DNA from 4 places in the Embleya sp. NPDC059213 genome. Region 1 is predicted to be linked to each of the others. Evidence: riboswitches for the same ligand, from Rfam matches in the RefSeq annotation. Region 1 holds a riboswitch; each other region holds the start of a gene.
The links. Region 1 has a riboswitch for cobalamin ahead of ACFXMF_RS25280 (ribonucleoside-diphosphate reductase subunit alpha). Riboswitches for the same ligand answer to the same signal wherever they lie in the genome.

Region 2: linked by a shared signal. The riboswitch ahead of ACFXMF_RS21100 (ABC transporter substrate-binding protein) and the one ahead of ACFXMF_RS25280 (ribonucleoside-diphosphate reductase subunit alpha) in region 1 are both predicted to bind cobalamin.
Region 3: linked by a shared signal. The riboswitch ahead of metE (5-methyltetrahydropteroyltriglutamate--homocysteine S-methyltransferase) and the one ahead of ACFXMF_RS25280 (ribonucleoside-diphosphate reductase subunit alpha) in region 1 are both predicted to bind cobalamin.
Region 4: linked by a shared signal. The riboswitch ahead of ACFXMF_RS23030 (cob(I)yrinic acid a,c-diamide adenosyltransferase) and the one ahead of ACFXMF_RS25280 (ribonucleoside-diphosphate reductase subunit alpha) in region 1 are both predicted to bind cobalamin.

Annotation. Positions count from the first base shown of each region.
Region 1 is NZ_JBHZAV010000071.1:36,433-40,651, reverse strand. Features, by position in the region: gene ACFXMF_RS25285 (ribonucleotide-diphosphate reductase subunit beta) at 1-212, opposite strand, end outside; gene ACFXMF_RS25280 (ribonucleoside-diphosphate reductase subunit alpha) at 230-2,548, opposite strand; cobalamin riboswitch at 2,624-2,874, opposite strand; gene ACFXMF_RS25275 (hypothetical protein) at 3,008-3,196, opposite strand; gene mug (G/U mismatch-specific DNA glycosylase) at 3,309-3,884, opposite strand; gene ACFXMF_RS25265 (GNAT family N-acetyltransferase) at 3,965-4,219, opposite strand, start outside.
Region 2 is NZ_JBHZAV010000054.1:4,684-8,902, forward strand. Features, by position in the region: gene ACFXMF_RS21090 (hypothetical protein) at 1-261, shown strand, start outside; partial or broken gene ACFXMF_RS21095 (DUF2975 domain-containing protein) at 304-420, opposite strand; cobalamin riboswitch at 562-787, shown strand; partial or broken gene ACFXMF_RS21100 (ABC transporter substrate-binding protein) at 1,105-1,701, shown strand; gene ACFXMF_RS21105 (FecCD family ABC transporter permease) at 1,868-2,956, shown strand; gene ACFXMF_RS21110 (ABC transporter ATP-binding protein) at 2,953-3,768, shown strand; gene ACFXMF_RS21115 (ferredoxin) at 3,765-4,219, shown strand, end outside.
Region 3 is NZ_JBHZAV010000001.1:45,228-49,446, reverse strand. Features, by position in the region: gene metE (5-methyltetrahydropteroyltriglutamate--homocysteine S-methyltransferase) at 1-1,685, opposite strand, end outside; cobalamin riboswitch at 1,861-2,026, opposite strand; gene ACFXMF_RS00220 (LacI family DNA-binding transcriptional regulator) at 2,867-3,868, opposite strand; gene ACFXMF_RS00215 (amidase) at 4,059-4,219, shown strand, end outside.
Region 4 is NZ_JBHZAV010000062.1:13,926-18,144, reverse strand. Features, by position in the region: gene ACFXMF_RS23045 (ABC transporter ATP-binding protein) at 1-598, opposite strand, end outside; gene ACFXMF_RS23040 (DUF5708 family protein) at 885-1,097, shown strand; gene ACFXMF_RS23035 (Ig-like domain-containing protein) at 1,222-1,959, opposite strand; cobalamin riboswitch at 2,204-2,331, shown strand; gene ACFXMF_RS23030 (cob(I)yrinic acid a,c-diamide adenosyltransferase) at 2,391-2,981, shown strand; gene ACFXMF_RS23025 ((2Fe-2S)-binding protein) at 2,957-3,772, shown strand; gene ACFXMF_RS23020 (hypothetical protein) at 4,116-4,219, shown strand, end outside.

The sequences.
Region 1 (4,219 bases):
TTCAGCACCAGATTGTTCGCCACGATCGTGTCACCGGTCGCGAAGAACGCGACCAGGCGCTGCACGAGGTGGCGTTCGGCCGGGCTGAGCTTGTCCAGGTCGGCGAGGTCGCTGTGCAGGTCGACCTCTTCGACCGTCCAGGTGTTGCGGATCGCCGCGCGGTACTTCTCGTAGAAGTCCGGATACTGCATCGGACGCAGCGTGAGGTTCATTCCGGGATCGAGCAGGCTCACGTGCACGCCTCACAGGCTTCGGGGTTCTCCAGCGAGCAGGCGATGACCTCGAGGTCCGAGATCTCCTCGACCGGTGCGGCCGCCGCCTGGGCCGGCACGGTCGCCTGCTGGATCCGCGTCGCGGGGCGCGAACGCAGGTAGTACGTGGTCTTCAGGCCGGTCGACCACGCGTAGCGATACATCGAGGACAGCTTGCCGATGGTCGGGTCGGCCATGAACAGGTTCAGCGACTGCGACTGGTCGATGTACGGCGAACGAGCCGCCGCCAGGTCGATCAGCGCGCGCTGCGGAAGCTCCCACGCGGTGCGGTACAACTCGCGCACGTCGGCCGGGAGTTCGGCGATGCCCTGGACCGAGCCCTCGGCACGCTTGATCCGGTCGCGGACCTGCGGGGTCCACAGGCCGCGGGCCTTGAGCTCGCGCACCAGGTAGGCGTTGATCTGGAGGAACTCGCCGGACAACGTCTCGCGCTTGAACAGGTTCGACACCTGCGGCTCGATGCACTCGTAGGCGCCCGCGATCGAGGCGATCGTCGCGGTCGGCGCGATCGCCACCAGCAGCGAGTTGCGCAACCCGTGCTCGGCCACCCGGGTGCGCAGCGCGTCCCAGCGCTTGGTCTGCGTGGGGTACACGCCCTCCCACAGGTCCGGCTGGAGCCGACCGCGCGCGGCGTGCGTCTCGGCGTAGGCCGGGTGCGGGCCGTGCACCTCGGCGAGCGCCGAGGAGGTCTCCAGCGCGGTGAGGTAGATCTCCTCGGAGATCAGCGTGGACAACTCGCGCGCCTCGGCCGAGTCGAACGGCAGGCCGAGCGTGAAGAACACGTCCTGCAGGCCCATCAGACCCAGACCCACCGGACGCCAGCGCGGGTTGGACGCGGCGGCCTGCTCGGTCGGGTAGTAGTTGATGTCGATCACGCGGTCCAGGAAGACCACCGCGGTGCGGACCGTCGCGCGCAGCTTGTCCCAGTCCATGCCCTCCCCGGCGACCACGTGCGCGCCGAGGTTGACCGAGCCGAGGTTGCACACGGCCGTCTCGCCGTCGCTGGTGACCTCCAGGATCTCGGTGCACAGGTTGGACAGGTGCACCACGTTGCCCGGCTCCGCGGCCTGGTTGCAGGTGCGGTTGGCGGCGTCCTTGAAGGTCATCCAGCCGTTGCCGGTCTGCGCGAGCGTGCGCATCATCCGGGCGTACAGGTCGCGGGCGGGCAACTGCCGGACGAACCGGCCGTCCCGCTCGGCGGCTTCGTAGACCTTGTCGAACTCGGCGCCCCACAGGTCCGGCAGTTCGGGCAGCTCGTTCGGGTCGAACAGCGACCAGACGCCGTCCTCCTCGACCCGGCGCATGAACAGGTCCGGCACCCAGTTGGCCAGGTTGAGGTTGTGCGTGCGGCGCGCGTCCTCGCCGGTGTTCTCGCGCAGTTCGAGGAACTCCAGGATGTCCGGGTGCCAGGTCTCCAGGTAGACGCAGGCCGCGCCCTTGCGCCGGCCGCCCTGGTTGACCGCGGCCACCGACGAGTCGAGCGTCTTGAGCCACGGCACGATGCCGTTGGAGTGCCCGTTGGTGCCCCGGATCAGCGAGCCGCGCGAACGCACCCGCGACCAGGCCACACCGATGCCGCCGGCGAACTTCGACAGCCGGGCGATCCGCCCGTACATCTCGTAGATCGACTCCAGCTCGTCCTTGGGCGAGTCGAGCAGGTAGCACGAGGACATCTGGGTGTGCACCGTGCCGGAGTTGAACAACGTCGGCGAACTGGGCAGGTAGGCCAGCGAGGACATCAGCCGGTAGAAGCCGATCGCCTCGCCGGGCTCCTGGGCCAGGCCGCATGCGACGCGCAGCAGGAAGTGTTGCGGCGTCTCGACCACCTTGCGCGAGACCGGGTGGCGCAGCAGGTAGCGGTCGTACACGGTGCGCAGGCCGAAGTACTCGAACCGGCGGTCGCCCTCGACGTCCACGGCGGCGTCCAACTCGGCGGCGTGCCGGGCGACGAACGCCGCGGTCTCCGCGCCGATGATGCCCTCCCGGCGGCCCAGCGCGATGCCGGCGCTGAACGAACCGGCGCCGGCCTCGAACGCCTCGTCGGCGATCCGGCCGGCGAGCAGGCGCGCGGCGAGCCGCGAGTAGCCGGGCTCCTCGGCGATCAGTTCGGCGGCGGTACGCACCGCCAGGTCCGCGGCGGCGGCCCGGTCCGCGCCCTCGTTCAGACCCGCGACGACCCGGCGGACGACCCGATCCGGATCGACCTCCGGCAGATCGCGCGCCTGGGTGCGCACCAGGGTCGCGAGTTGCTCCTCGGGGCTTTCGTCGATCCGCATCCGGGTCGTGCCCACGCTGTCCACAACGGTCACGTGCTCTCTCCTCGCGAGCTCGTACGTACAGTGACCCCGCGCCCGAGGGCACGGGCAGCCGGCAGGTATTCGGACTCGCGGGCATGCCGGGGCACCACCGGGCACGACGTGCTCGGCGGACCGCGGAGTTCCCCATGGTCGTCGGGCCCCGAATGCCTCTCGGCGTTCGGCGCTCCAGGACGACGTTCGTTCCCGCTCACCGTTGCGGGGCAGTCCCGGCTTCGCACCGGGTTCCCTCTTGCCTCGCCGTTCCGCTGAACTCGGAACGGCGAACCAGCTACGTCGCAGAGCATATATGTAGTGGCGGGGTGGTCGTCGCACCCCCAGGTGTTGTGTCGTGTCGCGATTCTCGACGTACCACGGACCGCCGCCGGGGCGGCGGTGGGGTGGTTCGCCCCGGGACGCGTGGGACGCGCGGTGCGCGGATCAGGGGCGACCGGTGCGCGGCCCGGGCCGGGCCGGGCGCGCGTGCCGGGCCGGTCGGTCGTGCGGTCGGTCCACCGGTCGCGGCACCTCCCGACCCGAGTCGCGCCACTCGGCGACCAACGCCTCGTAAACGGGGGTCTCGAACGTCTCGGTGGGCCACGGCCCGAACGGGGCTCGCAGGATCTTCATGCCGACCCAACCGTGCAAGACGGCGTGAAGTAACCACCAACCGGGTGATGCCACTCGGTCGGTTGACGTGTCGACTCGGATACAGGTCGTCGAAACGGACCCGACCCGCCCGTCACGCGGGCGGCGCGCCGCCCGGTCCGGGTGGGGCCGCCGAATCCGGGCCCGGGTCCGGATCGCTCGCCACCCGCAGTTCGGCGAACGCCTCGGCCAGCGCCGCCGCCGTCCAGTGCGCGTTCAGGCCGCTGGGATTGGGCAACACCCAGATCCCGGTGTCGCCGATCGTCTCGGGCTGCCGGCCGACCACCGCCTTGGGCCGGCCGAAGCCGGTCCGGTACGCACCGATGCCCAGCACCGCCAGCCAGGCCGGTCGGTACGCGTGCACCCGGGCGGTGAGCGCCGCGCCGCCCGCCCGGTACTCGTCCTTGGTCAACTCGTCCGCGCGGGCGGTGGTGCGGGCCACCACGTTGGTGATGCCGAGGCCGAGTGCGAGCAACCGCTGCTGCTCGGTCGGCGCGAGCAGCCGGGGCGTGAACCCGCTCGCGTACAGCGCGGGCCAGAACCGGTTCCCGGGCCGGGCGAAGTGCCGGTCGGTGGCCCCGGACCACAGGCCCGGGTTGATCCCGCAGAACAACACCCGAAGGTTGGGCCCGATCACGTCCGGGATGCTCCGGCCGTGTGCGGCGGCCATCTCGGCGGCGGTGGGATTGCGGCCCGGCGGGATCGGCAGCACGAGCGGCCGCTCGGGAGCCGGCTCGGGTTCCGGCCCGCTCACGGCGCGTCCGCGATCATCGAGGTGCCCACCGACCGGAAGCCGAGCCGGCCGTACATCCGGGCCACGTCCTCGTCGCCCGCGGACAGGAACACCGTCTCGCTCCCGTCGTCGAGCGCGTGCCCGGCCAGCTCCCAGGTCACCGCCGCCGCGAGGCCGCCGCGTCGGGCCGCGGGGAGGGTGGCCACGCCGACGATCTCGGTGGTGTCGTACAGATGCTGGTAGCTGCCCACGCACAACGGTCCGGTCGGGCC
Region 2 (4,219 bases), on a different contig from region 1:
GGCGAGCGGTTGACCACGCGTACGGTCGTCGCCCGGGCCGACCGGGACGCGGTGGACCTGTCCTTCGCCGCGCCACCCGATCGGGTCGACGCCGAAGGCGACAACGCCCGGGTCCGGCTGCCGGCCGGCACCGTCTACGCGACGGACGCGAGCAGCGAGCACGGCTCGGTCAAGGTCGACGTGGCCCGGGATCCGGCCGCACCGCACCGGGTGCGGGTGCATGCCACGTCCGGCGAGGCGGACATCCTCCACACGCGGTAGCGCCGCCCCGTGCGGCTCCGGGCGATGCGCCGGATGGGGGAGTATCACCTCCTCCGACTCGGCCCGCATCCGGGCCGCTTGGACGTCGCGCGCGACGGCCTGGGCAAGCAGCATCCGCAGCACGAGCCCGACGAGCGCAACTCCCAGGACGGCCATGCCCCGTAGGCGACCTCCGCCGCAGGGACCCACCTTCGGATCCATCCGCGTCTCCACCCGTTGTTCCACCCGTGGGTCCAGGCGCGGAGCGGGTTGCCGGTCCCGAGAGGACCCGGCCGGCGTCGGTGGGCGTGAGCGCCGACGAGGCACGACGAGCGGTTTGGTAGCCTATCGCCGCCGTGGTGTACGGGAAGCCGGTCGAATGCCGGCGCGGCCCTCGCCACTGTAGCCGCGGAGTCCCGCGGCCCTCGCCGACCGCTCCCACAGCGGTCGGGGTCACTGGGTGGATCGGGAACGAGCCAACCGGGAAGGCCGGCTGCGGAACGTCGATGCGGAAGCCAGGAGACCGGCCACGGCGCGACATGTTCCACGAGGGTTGGAGAACACATGCCCCGCGCTGCCCTGCGCCCGTTTCGATTCGAACGTTTCATACCTCCGGCGCGCGCCCCGCGTTCCACGCGCTCCGGCCTCGCTGCCGTGGCGATCCTGCTCGTCGGCGCGCTCGGCGCGTGCACGGGTGCGCCCGAGGCCGACAAGCCCGCCGCGGCGGCCGGGAGCAGCCACTCGACGCCGGTGAGCGTGAGCAGGTGCGGCGTCACCACCACCGTGACGTCACCGCCGGCCCGGTTGGTCACCCTCAACCAGGGCGCCACCGAAGTCGCCCTGGCTCTCGATCTACAGACCCGGATGGCCGGGACGGCGTACCTCGACGACGCGGTCCCGGCGCGATGGAAGGCGGCCTACGACACCGTCCCGGTGCTCTCCGAGAAGTATCCGTCCAAGGAGAAACTCCTCGCGGCGCGCCCGGATTTCCTCTACGCCTCCTACTCCAGCGCCTTCACCGACAAGGTGGCGGGCACGCGGGACGAACTGGGTTCCCAGGGCATCACCACCTACCTGTCGCCGTTGGGGTGCGCCGACAGCAAGCAGCAGGCGTCGGCGTCCTTCCAGACGGTGTGGGACGAACTGGGCGATGTCGCCGAGGTGTTCGGTGTCGCACCGCGCGCCGCCGCCATCCGGGACGCGCAGAAGCGGCAACTTGCCGAAGTCACGGCCAAGTCGGCGGGCAAGGGCCTGAACGTGCTCTGGTACGACTCGGGTACCAAAACCCCGTACGTCGGCGCGGGCCACGGCGGACCCCAGCTCGTGCTCGACGCCGTCGGCGCCCGCAACGTCTTCGACACGCTGGCCGGTGGCTGGAAGACCACGAGTTGGGAGCAGGTGGTCGCGGCGGACCCGGACGCCATCGTGCTCGCGGACGCCGCTTGGGACACCGCACAGTCCAAGATCGACTATCTCGAACACGACCCCGTGCTGAACAAGCTCAAGGCCGTCCAGCGCCGTGCGTACGTGGTCGTGCCGTTCTCCGAGTCGACCCCCGGCGTGCTGCTCGCCGACGGTGCCGTCGTGTTCTGGTGTGTAGTTGTATGTGTTAATGCGACCGGCGTCCGTGACCGTGACGGATCGTCCCGCCGCACGGCTCGCGGGCGCGAGCCGTGCGGCGGTGGCCCTGGCCGTCGCCGCCGTACTGCTGTTGTCCACCGTGCTGCTCGGCCTCGCCGTGGGATCGGTCCACGAGCCGCCGCACGTCGTGGCCGACGTGGTGCTGCGCCGACTCGGTCTCGGTGGCTCCGACGTCACGGCGCTGGACGACCGGATCATCTGGCAACTGCGGCTGCCCCGCGTCCTGGGGGCCGCCGCGACGGGCGCGGGACTCGCGGTGTGCGGCGCGGTGTTGCAGACCCTGACCGGCAACGACCTGGCCGACCCCTACCTGCTCGGGATCTCCAACGGCGCCGCCGTCGGCGCGGTCACCGTGATCGTCCTCGGTGTCGGAGTCTCCGGCACCGCGGTGATCGGCGCGCTCCCGGCCGCCGCCTTCGTCGGTGCCCTGCTCGCCGTCCTGGTCGTGCTGACCCTCGCCGGTGCGCACAGCCGGACCCTGCCGGCCTCGCGGACCGTGCTGGCCGGCATCGCGGTGGGGCAGTTGTGCGGCGCGTACACCTCGTTCGTCGTGCTCGTCCTCGGCGACCGCAACGCCGCCCGCGGCGTCATGGAGTGGACGCTGGGCTCGGTGGCCGGGGTGCGGTGGAACACGGCCGTTTTCCTGGTCGTGGTGGCCGTCCTCGGCACGGTGGCGATGGTCGCGGCCGCCCGGGACCTCGACGCGTTCGCGTTCGGCGAGACCGCGGCTCGTTCCGTCGGTGTGCACGTCGAACGCACCCGCTGGGCCCTGATCGCCGCGGCGGCGCTGGTGACCGCATGTCTGGTCGCCAATACCGGCGTCATCGGGTTCGTGGGTCTGGTCGTGCCGCACGTCGTCCGCCTGGTGTGCGGCCCGCGCCATGCCCTCCTGCTGCCCATGTCCGCACTCGTGGGCGCGTCGCTGCTCGTGGGCAGCGACATCGTGGCGCGCTCGGTGCTCCCGGAGCAGGAGATCCCCGTCGGCGTCGTCACCGCCGGGCTCGGAGCGCCGTTCTTCGCATGGTTGTTGTGGCGCCAGGCGGCCGGCAGGTCGGCCGGGGGGAGTCGGCCGTGATCGTCGTGAACCCGGCGGCGCCGGCCGCCGAACACGTCGGCGTGCGCGTCGACGGCGCCACGTTGTTGACGGACGTGACGGTCGGCTTCGCCCTCGGTCGGGTGACGGGCCTGCTCGGGCCGAACGGCGCCGGCAAGACGACGCTGCTGCGGGCCCTGGCCGGGCTGCGCCGGCCGCAGACGGGCCGAGTCCTCCTCGACGGCGAGGACCTGTACAGCCTCACGGCCCGCCGACGCGCGCGCCGGGTGGCCTTCATGGAACAGCAGGCCGACACCGTGCTGCCGCTGACGGCCCGCCAGGTCATTGACCTGGGGCGCACGCCGCATCGCGGCCGGTGGCCCGTGCTGCCCGGCCTCGCGACCGCACACGAGCAGGCCGTGCTCGCCGAGGCCGCCGCCGCCACCGATGTCGGCGCGCTGCTCGACAGGACCTGGTCGTCCCTGTCCGGCGGCGAGCGCCAGCGCGTGCAACTCGCGCGCGCCCTGGTCCAGGAACCGGAGGTGCTCCTGCTCGACGAGCCCACCAACCACCTCGACCTGCGCTACCAACTCGGCTTCCTCGACACCGTGCGCGGGCTCGGTATCACCACCGTCGCGGCTCTGCACGACCTCGAACTCGCCGCCGCCTACTGCGACGACGTCGCCGTGCTGCTCGAAGGCCGGCTGGTGGCCCATGGGCCCGTCGCCGAGGTGCTCACCTCCGCCACGATCGCGCGCGTCTACGGCGTCGACGCGACCGTGGAGCGGCACCCCTTGCATCACCGACCGCACGTCCGATGGAACGGCTTGCTTACCGAGGGGATCGAGTCATGAGCCAAGACCGTGCGGGATCCTCCGCAGGGCCTGCTTCGGGCCGTACGACGGTCCTGGTCGGCATGTCCGGCACGGAGGTCGATCGCCGGGCCGAGCTGTGCACGGCCGCCGTGTCGTGGCACGCCACGACGGCGTTCCTGCAACTGGGTGAGCCGTCCCTGTCGGCCGAGCTGACCAGACTGGCCGACGCGGGCGCGGAGACCGTCGTCCTGATCGGGGTCCGCCTCGGCGCATCCGGTCCGGGCCACTCCTGGCTGCGGCGGATCGCGGCGTACTGGTGGCGCGAGCGCGCCGGCCATCGCCCCGTGCTGCTCGTCGCCGCCCGGCTCGTCGACTCGGCGGATGCCGTGGCCGATGCCGTGGCATCCGCCGAACCGATCACCGGCGAGGAACCCGGTCTCACCTCTCCGGTCTGGGAGGAGGTCACCGGCCACCGACACCAGGTGATGGT
Region 3 (4,219 bases), on a different contig from region 1:
GGGCGGTCGGACAACGACTGGGCGAACGAGGTCCAGCGCACGGTCATCGCTTCCGGGCGGGAGATGTCGCCGGCCAGGATCGGCGGGCGCACGTAGCGGGTGCCGTACGACTGGACCCAACCGTGTCGGGTGGCCACGTAGCCGGCGAGCTGTTCGGCGAAGTACTGGACCATGTCGTTGCGTTCGGCCTCGCCGTGCACCAGGACGTCGATGCCCGCCTTCTCCTGGAAGGCGACGACATCGCGGATCTCGGATTCGATGCGTTCCTCGTAACCGGCACTGTCGATGCGTCCCGCGCGCAGATCGGCGCGGGCGGTGCGCAGTTCGGCGGTCTGCGGGAAGGAGCCGATGGTGGTCGTGGGCAACAACGGCAGGCCCAGGTGGGCGCGTTGGGCCGCGGCTCGCTCGGGATAGGGCTTGCTGCGGCGCGCGTCCGTGTCGGTGACCGCGGCGGCGCGGGCGCGTACGGCGGGGTCGTGGGTGAGCGCGGAGGTCCTGCGGGCGGCCAGGTCGGCCCGGTTGGCGGCGAGGTGGGGCGCGATGGTGTCGGTGCCCCGGCCGAGGCCGCGCGTCAGGGTGACGATCTCGTCGGTCTTCTGCCGGGCGAAGGCGAGCCAGCGGGCGATCTGCGGGTCGACGTCGCGTTCGGCGTCGGCGTCCAGCGGCACGTGCAACAACGAGCAGGAGGCGGCGACGTCGACCCGGTCGGCCAGGCCCAGCAGTATGCCGAGCGTGGTCAGCGACTTGCCGAGATCGTTGATCCATACGTTGCGGCCGTCCACGACACCGGCGACCAGACGTTTTCCGGGCAGCCCGCCGACCGCGGCCAGCGCGTCGAGGTTGGCGGCGGCGGCCCCGGTGAAGTCCAGCGCCAGGCCCTCGATCGGCGCCCGGGCCAGGATCGGCAGCGCCTCGCCGAGGCGGTCGAAGTACGAGGCCACCAACAGCTTGGGCCGGTCGGTGCGGCCGCCGAGATCGCGGTAGACCCGCTTGGCGGCGTTCAGTTCGGCGAAGCTGCGGTCCTGGACCAGGGCGGGCTCGTCGAGCTGCACCCACTCGGCGCCGGCGGCACGCAGGTCGGCGAGCAGCCGGGCGTACACCGGCAACAGCCGGTCCAACAGGGTCAGCGGCTCGAAGTCGGCCGCGACCCCCGGCGCGGGCTTGGCAAGCAGGAGGTAGGTGAGCGGGCCCACCAACACCGGGCGGGCGGTCAGGCCGAGCGCGACGGCCTCCTCGAACTCGGCCACCTGTTTGGCGGAGTTCGCCTCGAAGACGGTGTCCGGCCCGAGTTCGGGCACGAGGTAGTGGTAGTTCGTGTCGAACCACTTGGTCATCTCGAGCGGCGCCACGTCCTGCGTGCCACGCGCCATCGCGAAGTAGCCGTCCAGGGCGTCGACTTCGACGGCGGCGCGATGACGGGCCGGGATCGCACCCACGGCCACGCTGGTGTCGAGGACGTGGTCGTACAGCGAGAAGTCGCCGGTGGGTACCTCGTGGATGCCCGCCTGGGCGAGGCGTTCCCAGTTGGCGCGGCGCAGTTCGGCCGAGGCGTCCCGAAGCGCCTGCGCATCGATGCGGCCGGCCCAGTAGCCCTCGACGGCCTTCTTCAGTTCCCGATTCGGGCCCTGACGGGGATAGCCGTACACGGTGGCACGGGCCGCCGCGGCTGCGGACTTGGTGGTCACGGAACTCTCCTTCGCGAGCCTGTCGACAAGATCCCGGGACGGATCGCAGGCACGAAGGGAATGGCAAACCACACGGGTCACGTCGGTGTACTCCCGCACGTGTCCCACCGGTTGTCCGCCGACCCGCCCACGAGGTCACCGAGATCACCGTGCGCATCGGCGGCGCACGGGCAGTGGCAGGTCTTCGGACTCGCGGGCACATCCGCCAAGGGCGGACACCTACTGGCCGTCGCTTCCCGGACCCGAGTCGGGTCCAGTGCTGGTTGACGGCGGTCGTTCCCACTCACCGCTGCGGGGCAGTCCCGGATTCACACCGGGTTCCCTCTTACGACGCGCCTACCCGGATGGCAGGGCGAACCGACTGCGTGCGACAGCTTAGCCGGCCGAGGGCGCCCCGGGGAGCCACCGCACGAGCCGGATGGGGCGAGCACGCGCCGAAGACGCGGACAACGGCCGGCGACGCATCGGTGGGGCCGGTGTTCGCGATCCGGTGTCGTGTTCGTTCCGACCGGTGGGGAGGACCCGGCGCGGCGGTGACCCTTCGCCGCGGTGCCGAAGTGCCTGGGCCGGCCGGTTTCCACCACAGGGGGAGCCCCACACTCGGGGCTCCCCGCCTGCGGCCGGCACCGGGGCCGGGTCAGGGGACGCACGGGGGAGGGGGAGCGGAGTGGTGAAGGAGGGGTTCAGCGGGAACGGGGTTCCGGCCGCGCCCCATACGGACTGCCGGGTGGCGAGCGGGTCGGGGGCGCCGCAGCCTTGAGCCGGTCCACTGTGTCCTCGAAGGTGGCCTCCTCGACGCCGGCCGCGGCCAGGGCGAGTGCGGACTGCATCGTGTTGGGCGGTTCGGGCGTCGTCGAGCTGCCGGTGGCCGGGATGAACTTGCCGCCGCTGCCGTCGCCGGCGGACCGGGAGGCCGGCCGGCGGGCACCGTAATCGGCGGCCGTGGTGGGGACGTTGGTGGCGGGGTGGCGGGGTGCCGTGGGCTGTGAGCAACCAGGCCGTCATGACCAGGGCGAGCCCGGGGGCTGCCGCCGCAATGCGAGATTTGGCGCCAATACGTGAGATATCAAGGCAAGTCGTAGTGCGCGGAGGGCTTGACGCGACGCAGCACGTTCCGCAGTCGGCGCCTGCCGGCATCGGCCTTGGGCGGGAAGCACTCGAACGGGCGGCACGCGGTCGGTTCAGTGGCCACCCTGGGTCGAGGCCCGGGTGCGCAGTTTCCATGGGTGGAGGCGGACGGTGTCGGGTGGGGTGCGGTCGGCCAGAATGTCGCACAGGAGTTCGGCGCAGGCCTGCCCATAGTCGGCGGGGCGCAAGTCCACGGCGGTGATCGGCGGGTTGCCGGTGCGGGTGGCGGTGCCGTCGACGCAGGAGGCGACGAGCAGGTCCGCGCCGGGAGTTCGACCGAGGGCGCGGGCGCCGTGCAGGACGCCGGGAGCGGCTCCGTCGGGGCCGCACACCACCGCGTCGATGTCCGGTTCCGCGGTGAGCAGGTCCCTGGCGGCTTCGGCCGCCTGCGCGGGGGTCGCCGCGAACGGGATGGTGCGTACGGTGACCGGGACGCCGTGCGGCGTTCCCCACGCGTCGGCGCTCACTCGCAGGGTTTGGGCCCACGCCGAGTCGCCCCCCGGGGCGAGCAGCGCCGGTCGCCGCGCGCCGCGTTCGCGCAGGTGGTCCAGGACCGCGGCGAGCGAGGCGGCGTTGTCGCACACCACGGCACCGATCGGGGCGCGGCTGGGGCCGAGGTAGCGCTCGCCGGTGACGACCGGGACGCCCGCGTCGAGGAGTTTCGGGACGGCCGGGTCGGAGCCGTCGGGGTCGATGACGAGGAGACCGTCGACTCGGGAGGCGACCGGTCCGGAGCTGCCCGTGGGCCCGCCGAGCAGGACGACGTCGAGCCCGTCGTGCTGGGCGCGCTCGACGGCTCCGAAGGCGAGGTCCAGGTAGTAGTCGAGCCGGGTCGCGGTCCGTGGGAGGTAGAGGCCGAGCGCCCCCGCGTCGGCGCGGCGCAGACGGCGGGCGGCGCTGTTGGGGCGGTAGCCGAGCGCCTCCGCCGTCTCGCGGACCCGGGCGCGGGTGGCCTCGGCCACGCGTCCGGAGCCTTGCAGGGCGTCCGAGGCGGTGCTCCGGGACACGCCGGCGGCGCGTGCCACGTCGATCAGGGTCACGATGCGGGCGTTCACAACCACGGAGTCTAGATGTCCGGCCCAGGGATTGCCGGATCGATCCGGCAGCACCTAGGCTCGCCCTGTGCCGGATCGATCCGGCACGGACGTGGGATGCCGTTCGCCCGCCCGGGTTCGGGGCACGGCTTCGACCCCGCGTACCGGTTTAACGAGGCCGCCGAACCGAACCAGCCAGGAGGCACCCCGCATGACCCGCGGATTCGACGTCGTGGAGACCGGCATCGCCGACCTGCGGGTGGCGCTGGAGAAAGGCGAGACCACGGCGGTCGACCTGCTCGACGCCTATCTCGCGCGGATCGCGGCCTATGACCGGCCCGGCACCGCCACCGCGCTCAACGCGGTCGTCGT
Region 4 (4,219 bases), on a different contig from region 1:
CCTCGGCCGCGGTCCGGGTGTCCAGCGCACCGGTCGGCTCGTCCGCGAACAGCACGGCGGGCCTCACGACGAGCGCGCGAGCGATCGCGACCCGCTGCTGCTGGCCGCCGGACAACTCGTGCGGTCGGTGTCGGGCCCGGTCGGTAAGGCCCACGTGCGCGATCACCTCGGCGACACGCCGGCGGTCGGCGCGTTTGCCCGCGAACCGCATCGGCAGCGTGATGTTCTGTTCCACGGTGAGCGTGGGCAGCAGGTTGAACGCCTGGAAGACGAAGCCGATGCGTTCCCGGCGGAGCTTGGTCAGCGCGTTCTCGTTCAACTCGGCGAGGTCCTGGCCGGCCACCGTGACCGTGCCCGACGTGGGTCGGTCCAGACCGGCCGCGCAGTGCAGGAAGGTGCTCTTGCCGGAGCCGGACGGGCCCATCACGGCGGTGAACGAGCCCTGCCCGAACGTGATGTCGACCCCGTCGAGGGCGGCCACCGACGCGGAGCCCCGGCCGTGGACCTTGCGCACCGCGTCGAGCCGGACGGCTGGCGGGCCGGCGCCCTCCCACTCGGCCGGCGCCGTGTACCACTCGTGTGTCGGTTGCCCGCCCACGTCGATTCTCCCGCCGATCCGGCCGCCACCCCGTGTACGGCACCGGGTCCAACGCTAGGAGCGCGAATCGCCCCTGCCCATGGGGTCGGCCACCGTCCGAGGGTGGGGCCGGCCCCACCTGTGCCCTCGGCGGGCCGGGTCCGCCGAAGCCGCTCGCGGGCCGGAAATCGGGCCCCGCCTGGGCCGAAGTGTGTACGCCGGGTCGTCCTCGCGGAGGGCGTGCCGCCCCCGGCCCCGGACCTAGCCTCGTGGGCATGTCCGCAGGTCGAGTGGAGGAGGGAAGAACATGACGAAGGCACGCGGTTCGTTGACGGCCGGCCTGGCGAGCGCGCTGGTGGGCGCGGCCCTGAAGCTGTTCGCGGACGACGTCGACACACCCGTGATCGCGCTCGGGAAGATCGGCGTCGTGCTGCTGATCGTCGGCATCGCCGAAGTGCTGTACGGGCTCTACCGGTTGACCCGCGAGGCCGGGGAGGCCCGGGAGGCCCGAAAGCCCTGACCGGGTGCGCCGAGCGCGGCGAACGGCCCGGTGATCGCGTCCCGACTGCTTTCCGGTCGCTTCCCGATCGCTTCGGTGATCGGTTCGGTGACCGGCCCGGCGATCGGCCCGCCGATCACCCCGTTCAGCGCACCTGCCGCCGCCCCGGCCGACGGTGCGCCACCCAACCCAGGATGCCCGCGCCGAGCAACGCCGAGCCCAGGAAGGCCGACAGCAACAGCCCGCCGCCCGAATCGTGCCCGCCCTGCCGCGTCACGGCCGCCGGCGCCCGCAGTTCGTCGACGCCGCGAGGCACGCCGAGCCGGCCCGTCCTCGGCTCGACCGCCCGTTCCGCCGCTCCCGGATCGGCCGCCACGTCGATCCGCACGGTCGCGGTGGCCTGGCGGCCGAGCCGGTCGACGATCGTGTAATGGAAGCCGTCGCGCCCGGCGAAGCCCGGCCCCGGCGTGTAGCGCAACACGGCCTCCGTCGTGCCCTCGTCCGGAGCGCCCTCGACGTCGAGGACCAGACCGTGCTCGGGATTGGTGTGCGACACCAGGGCCAGCCCCTCACCGGTGTCGCCGGCCAGCACCGGGACGTCCACCGACTGCCCGGCGCGAGTGCCGACCCGATCCGTGACGGCCCGCGGCGCGGCCGGCATCGGCGCTGCGAACCCGCCGTTCGGCCGTACCCGGTCGACACGCGAGCCCGGAGCGGAGTCGCCGGCCGGGCCGGCGACCACGGGCGGCAGCGACGGGATGGGCACCACGGCAACGGCGGGGCACCCGGCGCCCACACCGAACAACACCGCGCACCACACGAGCACCACACCGACTCGACGCATCCGGACGGCCGGTTCGGGTGTTCCGGAAACCGTGGCCACACAATCCTCCGGCACTCTGGTCCGGACACGGCCGGATCTGGGATGGGTCGGCCGGCGCCCGCCGGATCCGATGCCGGCCGAGGGAGCCGCTCTCGAACCCCGATCCTGTGCGCAGTGCCCACCGGTTCGCGACGCGGCACGCGGAGCGGCGGCGAGCTTCACCCACAAGCGTGGACCGACCGGGCCCGACAGTGGACCCGGCCCGGCGCGCGTGTCATGGTGGGAGGCGCTATGCGACGGCGGTACGAGGAAGTCGGTGTGAATCCGACGCGGTCCCGCCACTGTGATCGGGGAGCGACTCCCACACCGGCCACGACCCCGCGACGGGGTGGGAAGGCCGGGAGGAGCGAAGAGCCGAGAGCCAGGAGACTCACGTCGTCGCCACCTCACCAACCGGGGCGGATTTCCCCGAGAGAGGCCGGTGCTGCGCCATGTCCTTGGTACTGAGCCGGATCTACACCCGTACCGGCGATGCCGGTACCACCGCGCTGGGCGACAACTCCCGGACGCGCAAGACCGATCCGAGGTTGGCGGCCTACGCCGACACGGACGAGACCAACGCGGCGATCGGGGTCGTGCTCGCGCTCGGCGACCCGGAGCCGCAGACCCGTGCGGTGTTGGCCCAACTGCAACACGACCTGTTCGACGTCGGCGCGGACCTGTGCGCGCCGATCGCCGAAGGCGACACCCGGCTGCGGATCACCGAGGCCGACGTGGCCCGGCTGGAGGAGCACTGCGACGCGTTCAACGCGGAACTCCCCACGCTGCGCTCGTTCGTCCTGCCCGGCGGCAGCCCCGCCGCGGCCCTGCTGCACGTGGCCCGCACCGCGGCCCGGCGCGCCGAACGTTCGACCTGGGCGCTGATCGAGGCGGACGAACCGGCGGCGGGTGGGTCCGCGACGGTGAACCCGCTCACCGCGCGCTACCTCAACCGGCTGTCCGACCTGCTGTTCGTGCTCGCCCGACGGGCCGACGCGGGTGGCGCGGGTGATCTGCTGTGGCGTCCGGGCGACAACCGCTGAGCGGTTCGGCGGCACGGCCCGAGGTCGGCGACGCGATGGCCCGAGTCGCCGAGGTGGGGCCCTACTTCGTGCTGCGGACCGGAGCGATCGCCGACGGCGCGGGCTTTCGGCCGTTGGTCGAGTTGTACGACCGCGCCGCGCCCGACGCGTGGGCGGCCCGGGTGGAGTACGTGCGGGGCCGGTTGCGCACCGACGAGCCGCGGGTCGCCGCGTCGATCCTGTACCTGGGCGTGGCCTCGCGGTTGTGGTCGGTGGCGCTCGGCGCGGCGGTGCTCGGTCGGGTCGTGCCGGACCTGGACCCGGTCCGGACGCACTGGCGCTTCCCGGCGAGCGGTGCGATCGAACTGTGGGCGCCGGATCCGATCCCGACGCCGGTGCTCGCGGACCGGGCCGGGATCGACCGGGTGTACGCCGCGGTGATGACCGCGCACCTGGTGCCGCTGGCCCGGGCCACTCGGGCGGTGGTGCCGATCGCGGAGCGCCTGCTGGCCGGCAACGCCGCGTCGGCGCTGGTGGGTGCGGCCCGGGTGCTGCACCGGCACCCGGCGCCGGACGAGCCGGAACTCGTGACGACGACCCGGTCGTTCGCCGACGGTCTGTTGGCCACGGGCCTGCTGCGAGGGAGTGGGCTGCACGGCGCCCTGGGCGCGTTCCGGCGCACCACGTGCTGCCTGTACTACCGGATTCCCGGCGGCGGTACGTGCGGCGACTGCGTCTTCCACGACAAGCCGCCGCAACCGACCCGGGTCCGGATCGGGTCGTCGGCGCGCGGGCGTGACGGCGCACACTGACCGCGTACGATCGCCCGCTCGGCCCCCGGGGCGCGCTCCGGATCCGGCCGAGCGGGTGATCCATCGGACACGCCGCCGCGCATCCGGGTGACATTCCCGGATCTGCGGCGCGGACTTTCCTAGCCTCGTCCCGGAGACACCGATTCCGGCATCGACGCACCGAACGCCGGGACCGTGTCCTCGGTCCTGCCGGGTCTGCGCCCCCGGCAGGATCGGGGAGACGGCCCCGGCCGTCGAAGGGCCGCCGAGGACGAATGACCGGCCGCTCGCCGGGCAGACGCAGGGCGCGCGGTCCTCGGCGATGACGCGAGGACATCGAGACCGTGAAGAGGAGTACGCACCGATGAGTACCCCAGGCCGAGAGCCCGGCGGCAGGTCCGCGTCGCGCGAGCCCGACGAGATCGCCGTCGACCCGACCGTGCCACCGCCCGCCGATTCCGTCGTCGA